Regions from separate parts of the Pseudoalteromonas fenneropenaei genome, predicted to be linked through region 1. Evidence: predicted binding sites of a transcription regulator. Region 1 holds the regulator's gene; each other region holds the start of a gene.

Evidence for each region. Region 1 encodes LexA, which represses DNA repair genes until DNA is damaged. Its sites were predicted from a motif close to TACTGTATNNNNATACAGTA; they were not measured.
Region 2: a site for LexA is predicted at 1,146-1,165, ahead of recN (DNA repair protein RecN). Genes of this name have one in related genera too.
Region 3: a site for LexA is predicted at 1,726-1,745, ahead of ruvC (crossover junction endodeoxyribonuclease RuvC). Genes of this name have one in related genera too.

The regions. Positions count from the first base shown of each region.
Region 1 is NZ_JBHRSD010000048.1:55,854-59,013, forward strand. Features, by position in the region: gene ctaD (cytochrome c oxidase subunit I) at 1-159, opposite strand, end outside; gene coxB (cytochrome c oxidase subunit II) at 156-1,301, opposite strand; gene lexA (transcriptional repressor LexA) at 1,595-2,212, opposite strand; gene ACFOEE_RS20330 (3-oxoacid CoA-transferase subunit B) at 2,363-3,019, opposite strand; gene ACFOEE_RS20335 (CoA transferase subunit A) at 3,019-3,160, opposite strand, start outside.
Region 2 is NZ_JBHRSD010000043.1:22,511-25,670, reverse strand. Features, by position in the region: gene ACFOEE_RS18900 (hypothetical protein) at 1-570, shown strand, start outside; gene ACFOEE_RS18895 (DUF2750 domain-containing protein) at 613-1,002, opposite strand; gene recN (DNA repair protein RecN) at 1,188-2,858, shown strand; gene ACFOEE_RS18885 (ABC transporter permease) at 2,982-3,160, opposite strand, start outside.
Region 3 is NZ_JBHRSD010000029.1:217,105-220,264, forward strand. Features, by position in the region: gene aspS (aspartate--tRNA ligase) at 1-1,672, shown strand, start outside; gene ruvC (crossover junction endodeoxyribonuclease RuvC) at 1,786-2,310, shown strand; gene ruvA (Holliday junction branch migration protein RuvA) at 2,320-2,937, shown strand; gene ruvB (Holliday junction branch migration DNA helicase RuvB) at 2,945-3,160, shown strand, end outside.

The DNA of each region.
Region 1 (3,160 bases):
CACCATTGCCATCGCGCCGCCAATAATAAACATGGTAAGCGCGAAAATGAGGTACATCGTACCTATGTCTTTATGATTTGTTGTATACAACCAGCGCTTAAAGCCACTGGGCGCATGATGGGCATGATCATGCTCATGCGGATTGACGATGCTGCTCATTGCCCTTCCTCCTTCGTTGCGTCCAATCGAGCCTGAACTTGACTAGGTTGTACTACTTCACCCGTATCATTGCCCCAGCTATTACGTTTGTAGGTGACGACCCCTGCGATATCTTTAATTGACAGTTGCTTTGCAAAGGCCTGCATTGCAGTGCCAGGACGACCATGCAGGATCACGTCAATGTGGTCATTAATTGGGCCAAGCACGACTGCGTTGCCTTTTAAAGCTGGGAATACGCCAGGCAACCCCATACCTGTTGGCTGGTGACAAGCTGCGCAGTAAGCCATGTAGGCTTTTTCACCAACTGCCATCAGCTCTTCTTTCGATAACGTTTGGTCTAGTAATGCTGCACTTTCAGCAGCAGCTCGTTGTTTAGCTGCTTTAGCATCGGCAAGCCAAGTCGCAAATTCGTCTGGTGATTTCGCTTCAACCACAACGGGCATAAAGCCATGGTCCTTGCCACATAGTTCAGCACATTGACCTCGGTAAATACCAGCCTCATTAACACGTGTCCAAGCCTCGTTGATAAAGCCTGGATTGGCGTCTTTTTTCACCGCAAAATCAGGTACCCACCAAGAGTGGATAACGTCATCTGAGGTCATTAAAAACCGCACTTTCGCGCCAGTAGGAATAACGAGCGGTTTATCCACTTCCAACAAATAGTTTTCACCCTTTGCTTGCAGGTTATCTATCTGCTCTTTGGGTGTAGATAGTACGGAGTAAAAATCGACTCCCTCGCCCATATATTCGTAATGCCATTTCCACTGCGAACCGGTAACTTTGATGGTGAGATCCGCTTTGCTGGTATCCTCCATAGCGATCAAGGTTTTGGTCGCAGGTATTGCCATGACGATTAAGATTAAAAAAGGAATCGCAGTCCAAAGAATTTCAACTTTGGTGCTTTCATGGAATTGCGCAGGAGTTGCCCCTTTTGCTTTTCTATGATGGATAAGTGCCCAAAACATTGCAGCAAACACCACAACGCCTATAACACAACAAATCAGGAAGATTGTCATATGCAAGTCATAAACTTGTTGACTGATGTCGGTGACACCCTGCCGCATGTTGTACGCACTATCGGCACTGGCCAATGTGGGTAACAGTACGGCAAACCAACCCACTGCAAATCGATACGCTCTCATTTGACGTCTCCTTGAAATCTCCCTCGATAAGCGCATAAAAGGAGATCGTTATTCTTATTGGATGACTGTCATAGCATGCGACACTTTGTCGCATGCCAACTGCACGACACTTAACCAATTAGTCAACTTTTGACCAATCTGCAAGTTTTCCTGCCTTTTCTTCGACGAAATGTGATAAGCGGTGAAAAAAGAGAAGCTTAGATACCGAGGCGACTAAGTTGGAAAAACAAAAAAGCCCAGCAACTCACGCTGCTGGGCTTATAAAATAAGCATTTTAAGGCAATATCAGTGAATTACATCCATTGATTATTTCTTATTACACCGACCGCCAAACCTTCGATTGAGAAAGGCTCTTGTTCCAAATCCACTACAATCGGCTCGAACTCAGTATTTTCAGCATGTAAAAAGACTTTTTTACCAACCTTTTCAAAGCGTTTCACTGTGACATCTTCATCGACACGAGCGACAACCACCTGACCATTCTGTGCGACTTGGGTGCGATGTACCGCCAGTAGGTCGCCGTCCAAAATACCAATATCTTTCATGCTCATACCGTGAACCCTTAAGAGGTAATCAGCGCTCGGTTTAAACATGTGACCATCAACCTGACAATGGCTTTCAATATGCTGCTGCGCCAAAATAGGCTCACCAGCAGCGACACGACCAATCAAAGGCAATCCCAGCTGCTCAGGTTCATCTTCCTCGACCAAACGAATACCACGGCTAGCGCCCGGCACCATTTCAATTACGCCTTTTTTGGCTAATGCTTTAAGGTGTTCCTCAGCTGCATTGGCACTTTTAAAACCAAGAGCTTCTGCGATTTCCGCACGCGTGGGAGGCATTCCGGTATCCCGAATAAAGACTTTGATGAGTTCGAATATTTGCTCTTGGCGTTTGGTTAATGGTCGCATATCACTGGTTTTCCATACAGTACAATTACCTGTGAGTATATACAGTTATTTCAAAAGCGCAAATTTAAACGTTGTGGCGATTTTTATTCCAGTTATAGCTTGTGGCTGAGTGGAGAAAGGTCTTCAAAGCGTGCCTTAGCACGCTTTTGCCTAGAATATCATTTCGGGGACATGGCTGGGTACGACTAAACGTCCAGCTGTTTTTTGCTGGATTTCTGTAACACTGACGCCAGGCGCTCGTTCTAAAAGGTGAAATGCCCCCTCTCTTATTTCAAGCAGTGCTAAATCTGTGATCACTTTATTGATGCACGACTTGCCCGTTAGAGGTAAGGAGCACTGCGCCAATAGTTTTGACTCGCCATGTTTACTCGCATGAGTCATAGTGCAAATAATATTTTTCGCACCAGCGACTAAATCCATCGCGCCTCCCATGCCTTTTACTAACTTGCCCGGAATGGTCCAGCTGGCTATGTTGCCTTGTTGATCGACTTCAAAAGCCCCGAGCACAGTTAAATCAACATGACCACCCCGGATCATGGCAAAGCTCTCTGCCGAACTGAAAATAGCCGCGCCCTGTACCGCAGTTACGGTCTCTTTGCCGGCATTAATCATATCGGCATCAACAGCGGCTTCATCAGGATACGGCCCCATGCCAAGTAAGCCGTTTTCCGATTGCAGCATCACGGCAATGCCTGTGGGCACGTAATTCGCAACCAATGTCGGGATGCCAATGCCTAAATTCACGTAATAGCCATCTTGCAACTCTTTTGCAACTCGCATTGCCATTTGTTCTCGTGTTAATGCCATTAGTTACCCCTTGTCATGCGTTTTTCGATCCGTTTTTCGAATTGCCCCAACACCACTCGGTCAACATAAATACCTGGAGTATGGACCTCACTGGGGGCAAGCTCTCCTGGCTCAACAATCATTTCCGCTTCTACCACCGTC
Region 2 (3,160 bases), on a different contig from region 1:
AATGTGATAGTGTTAGTGACCGTGTTTTTGCTGATCACGATTTTAGGTGTGTATTTAGTGGTGGAAAATAACCGCCGCAAAGCCATTGAAGCAGAAAAACGCGCGTATAATGAACGGGTCAGAGAGCTGCATCGTCATTTTAAAGCTCGCCTTGCTGAATTCGCAGAAGCACGAATTGTACGCCCTAAATATTTACCTAAGCTCCAGGCCATTATCAGCAATTTTTTTGTGGTGCAGCCGCACAACGAAGAAAACTTATTACATTTAGAAAAAGTGACAGATCTTTTCCTCGCCACTGTCACTAATGAGTTAAAAAAGTGCCAAGTTACAGGTCGATTTGATGAGTTAGCGGAGCAAATGCAGTACTTTGTTGCTGAGCTGCCAAATACTGGCATTGCATTTAACCGCGCGTTTTATCACGAAATTCTACCGGCCTTGATTGTGGTGATCCGCACCTCAGATGAGCCTTTACCACATGTAGAAGCAACCAAACCCGCAGAGCCAGAGGCAGCGCCCGAGCAATTTATCAAGGCTAACACCACCAAAGCGCAGGAGTTAGTCAACGATTAAGCAACTGCAAGCCAAGTACATCCTTAGCTTGCAGCGGCACAATTAACGCTTCGCCATTTGCTGCGCTAAGGCGAGATCAAATTCATCTGGATAGACAATCAAGCCATCTTCATCTGGTAACGGAAAAATCGCGATAGCAAGCTCATCGTCGGCTAAACCATCAGTCCATTTTTGTTGCCACTGTTTCAAACTGATAGCCTGCGGTGTACAATCCTGCCACTCGCCCGTTGCCCATAGCGCTGCAAACTCTTGGTTTGGCCACACCGGCACACAATCTTCGTCATCACTGTTTAGCATCACACAGCCATGCTCGTCGGTGAGGATCCAAAGCTCTTCGTTAGCGACAACTTCACGCAGTAAAAATTGGTAGCGCTGCTGATTGTCATTTTTCAAAATGGCATTCAGACGGTCGTCATTAAGCGGGTTAACCATATCAGTCTCCTTAAGTAGTTAACGACATTATATACGCTTCCAAACTGAAGTAGCAGCGCAACGCGATATGTTTGTGCAGAGCCAACGGCAGCAATAAAAATATTCCTCGCGAGGTAACAAAATTCATTTGCCAAAAATTATTTTACTGTATAAATTAACAGTAATTAACTGGATGGATAAACAGTATGTTGGTTAGTCTCGAAATTCAAAATTATGCAATTGTCAGTGATCTCAGTATTGAATGGCAGCGTGGTATGACGGCCATCACTGGAGAAACTGGCGCTGGTAAATCTATTGCGATTGATGCTTTGTCTTTATGTTTAGGTGAACGTAGTGATGCCAGTAGTATCCGTCCAGGTGCCGAAAAAGCTGAGATAGCAGCAGAGTTTGAAGTCAAAAACCTGCCAGCTGCCCTTGCTTACTTGCAAGAGCACATGCTCGAGGGTGAGCAAGGTGAATGTATTTTACGCCGTGTAGTGGCGAAAAATGGCCGCAGCAAAAACTACATCAATGGTGTTGCCGTCACTGCGGCACAGCTCAAGGATTTAGGTCAGTTACTCATCGCCATTCACGGCCAGCACGCCCATCAACTGCTATTAAAAAACGACCACCAATTACTACTTTTAGATGCTTATGCCGGACACGACGAGCTGCTAAAGGCGGTAAAAAGCCACTATCAAACTTGCCAAAAACTCTATAAAGAGCAACAAACCTTACTTAATCAGCAGCAACAGTTAGCCGCTCAAAAGCAATTGTTGGAATACCAAGTTGCCGAGCTTGACGAGTTTGCCTTGCAACCGGGCGAGTTCGAAGAAATTGAAACTGAGCACAGCCGTTTAAGCCACAGTCAAACCATTTTGGAAACCTGTCAGCGCGAATTGCAATATTTGTATGAGGCAGACGACCACACGGTACTTAGCCAATTGCAGCATGCATGCTCACAGTTTTTTGAATTAGCGGACTACGATAAAGCCCTCGAACCGATTGCCAACATGTTGCAAGATGCCTGCGTGCAAGTCGAGGAAGCCAGTCGCGAAATTCGCCATTACAGCGCCGACTTAGAGCAAGACCCTGAACGTTTAGAATTGCTCGACAACCGTATGGCACGCACCTTAGATTTAGCACGCAAGCACCACGTAAAACCGGAATTACTGGCCGAACATCATCAGCAATTAATGCAAGAGCTGAACAATATCGAAGCCAGTGACTCGCGTTTAGATGAATTGGCGGATGAAATAAAAGCCGCATTGCACCAATATGAAGTCGCCGCAAATGCCTTAAGTAACAGCCGTACAAATGCCGCGCAGACCTTAAATGGCCTTATCACGCAAAGCATGGCAAGCCTTTCAATGGCGCAAGGTAAATTTGCAATTGAACTGACACCGCGCGCAAACAGTAAGCCTAACGTGCTGGGGTTAGACGAAATCGAATTTTTAGTTTCGACTAACCCCGGTCAACCTATGCAGGCACTCGGCAAAGTGGCATCGGGCGGCGAACTGTCGCGGATAAGCTTAGCTATTCAAGTGATTATCGCTCAGCGTGTCACTACCCCTACCCTAATTTTTGATGAGGTAGACGTTGGTATCTCTGGCCCAACTGCGGCAGCGGTGGGTAAGTTGCTACGCCAACTAGGGCAATCGACCCAAGTGATTTGCGTAACCCATTTACCTCAAGTTGCAAGCTGTGCACACCAACAGTTTTTTGTCTCTAAATTTAGTGATGATCAGACTACCTTCACTAGCATGCAAGCTCTTGATGACAGTGGCCGAGTAGAAGAGATTGCGCGCTTGTTAGGGGGGGATGTGATCAGTGCCACCACCCGAGCGAGTGCCAAAGAACTGCTGACTGCGCACTAACCTAAAAATAACTAACAAGCCCATTCAACAAGAGGCTTGTTAGTTTCGGTGTGCAGGGCAATGAGCTTCCTCTGCCCTGCTCGATTAAGTTAAGCCGCTGATATGCGCAGCGGCTTTTACAGATTAAAGGCCAAATACCACTTTCTCACTACGTAGCTGTTTGCTGGTGATCCAAGCCAACACGGCCGCAATCGCCAAGGTTGCCAGTGAAGCACTGAGCAATTCGGGCATAGCTAAGCTATTACCTTTAATGTAGGCTATCAAAGCTGATTGCTGACCGCTTACTGGCAACCAACTTAACA
Region 3 (3,160 bases), on a different contig from region 1:
CCTTCGTGATCGTGAAGGCATCGTGCAAGTTGTTTTTGATCCAGAAGTTGACGGCCTGATGGATAAAGCCAACGGTCTTCGTCAAGAATTCTGTGTGCAGATCAAAGGATCTGTACGCGCACGCCCAGACAGCCAAGTCAATAAAGATATGGCCACTGGCGAAGTGGAAATTTTAGGCACAGACTTAACGATTGTTAACCGTGCAGAGCCACTACCACTAGACTTTAACCAACAAAACTCTGAAGAGCGTCGTTTAAAGTACCGTTATTTAGACTTACGTCGTCCAGAAATGAGTGACCGTATCAAGCTGCGTGCAAAAGCCAGCAGTTTTGTTCGCCGTTTCTTAGACAGCAATGATTTCCTTGATATCGAAACGCCAGTATTAACTAAAGCGACGCCAGAAGGTGCGCGCGACTACTTAGTACCAAGCCGTGTGCATAAAGGTAGCTTCTACGCGTTACCACAGTCACCGCAGTTGTTTAAGCAATTGTTGATGATGTCTGGTTTTGACCGTTACTACCAAATCGTTAAGTGCTTCCGTGATGAAGACTTACGTGCTGACCGTCAACCAGAATTTACCCAAATCGATATCGAAACCTCATTTATGACCTCGGACCAAGTTCGTGCTGTGACCGAGCGTATGATCCGTGAAATGTGGCAAACATTCTTAAATGTGGACTTGGGTCAATTCCCAGTCATGCCATACAGCGAAGCGATGAGCCGTTTTGGTTCAGATAAGCCAGACTTACGTAATCCGCTGGAAATCGTGGACGTTGCAGATTTGCTAAGAGACGTTGAGTTCCAAGTGCTAGCAGGTCCAGCAAACGACGAAAAAGGTCGTGTTGCGGTCATTAAAGTACCAGGTGGCGCAGCGCTTTCGCGTAAGCAAATTGACGATTATACCAAGTTTGTTGGCATTTATGGTGCCAAAGGCTTGGCATGGTTAAAAGTGAACGACCTTGCATTAGGCCTTGAAGGCATTCAATCACCGATTGCAAAATTCTTAAATGAAGCGGTGATCAAAGCGTTACTTGAGCGCACAGGTGCACAAACTGGCGATATCCTGCTATTTGGTGCGGACAAGCGTAAAGTTGTCAACGAAGCGCTGGGAGCGTTACGCATTAAACTTGGTTTAGACCTAGAATTAACGCGTCTTGACCAATGGGCGCCGCTATGGGTTGTTGACTTCCCAATGTTTGAAGAAGACGACGAGGGCAATCTACACGCAGTTCACCATCCATTTACTGCACCAAAAGGGGTGTCGGCTCAAGAGTTGGAAGCAAACCCAGCTAATACATTGTCTGATGCCTACGATATGGTGCTAAACGGTTATGAAGTGGGTGGTGGTTCAGTACGTATCCACAACAACCAAATGCAACAAACTGTGTTCCGTATTCTCGGCATCGATGAGCAAGAGCAGCAAGATAAGTTTGGCTTCTTGCTTGAAGCATTAAAGTACGGTACACCACCGCATGCAGGTTTAGCATTCGGTTTAGACCGCTTAGTGATGTTGCTGTGTGGCACAGATAACATCCGTGATGTCATCGCGTTCCCGAAAACCACGCAAGCGTCATGTTTAATGACCAATGCGCCAAGCGTGGCCAATGCTGATGCGCTCAAAGAGCTGGCAATTGCCATCGATTTAGCGGCATTGAAAGCTAGCGCGGAATAAAAATCGAGCAAAAGGGCGGCACAAGCCGCCTTTTTTGTGTCTCTAGGAAAAGTTACTGGAAATTCATACAGTATTACGGCACACTTAGCGCAAACAACAATAATGAGGTGCGCGTGGCAATCATACTTGGTATCGATCCCGGATCACGGTTTACAGGCTATGGTGTGATAGCACATCAAGGGAGCCGTTTTCAGTATCTTGGCAGTGGTTGTATCAAAGTGGGCGACCACGATTTTCCCATCCGTTTGAAAATGATCTTTCAAGGTATCAGCCAGCTCATCGAACAGTTTTCCCCAACCAGTTTTGCCATTGAACAAGTGTTTATGGCACATAACCCAGACTCAGCGTTGAAACTCGGGCAGGCAAGGGGCGCAGCAATTGTTGCGGCAACCTTGCAAGAACTGCCAGTGTGTGAATATTCCGCACGGCAAATAAAACAAGCGGTTGTTGGTACTGGCGCGGCCAAAAAAGAACAAGTACAACACATGGTTAAGCAGCTGCTGAAATTACCCGGCACACCCCAAGCCGATGCGGCCGATGCGCTAGCTGTGGCAATTTGCCATGCTCATTCAGAACAAAATTTAATTCGTCTGGCGGGTAATGCCAGCAAAACCGTACGCGGACGTTTAAGACGCTAAAGAGGAATTATGATCGGACGTTTACAAGGTCAATTGGTTGAGAAACAGCCGCCAGAAGTGCTGATTGATATTAATGGCGTAGGCTACGAAGTGGCGCTACCTATGACCTGTTTTTATGAGTTACCAAAAATTGGCGAACAAGTGACTATCTACACCCATTTTGTGGTGCGCGAAGATGCTCAGTTATTGTTTGGTTTTAAAACCAAAGAGCGCCGCAGTCTCTTTCGTGAGTTGCTTAAAGCCAACGGCGTTGGCCCTAAACTGGCTTTGGCGATTTTATCTGGCATGTCGGCGCAGCAATTTATCCATTGTGTGCATAACGAAGATGCCTCTACGTTAGTGAAAATTCCCGGTGTTGGTAAGAAAACGGCTGAGCGTTTGGTATTGGAATTAAAAGATCGCCTCAAAGATTGGGGTAATGACTTACTCACACCATTCAGCGATGACGCTATATTAGCACCACAGCAAGATCCTACCGTTGCCAATACCCCGCAAGATGATGCCATTGCAGCTTTACTGGCTTTAGGCTATAAACCTGCACAGGCACAAAGTGCAGTGAAAAAAGTCGCAAAAGCGGGTATGACCACCGAGGGCATAATTAAAGACGCCCTAAAATCTATGATGTGAGAAAACCATGATTGAAGCTGATCGCCTCATCGATGCTGGCGTGAAAGGCCAAGAAGACGTTGTTGACCGCGCCATTCGACCAAAGCTATTGGCTGATTATACCGGCCAGCCTCATGTTAAGAAGCAAATGGAGATCTTCATTGAAGCGGCGCGTAGTCGTAGCGAAGCGCTCGATCATTTGCTGATTTTTGGCCCACCTGGGCTTGGTAAAACCACGTTGGCC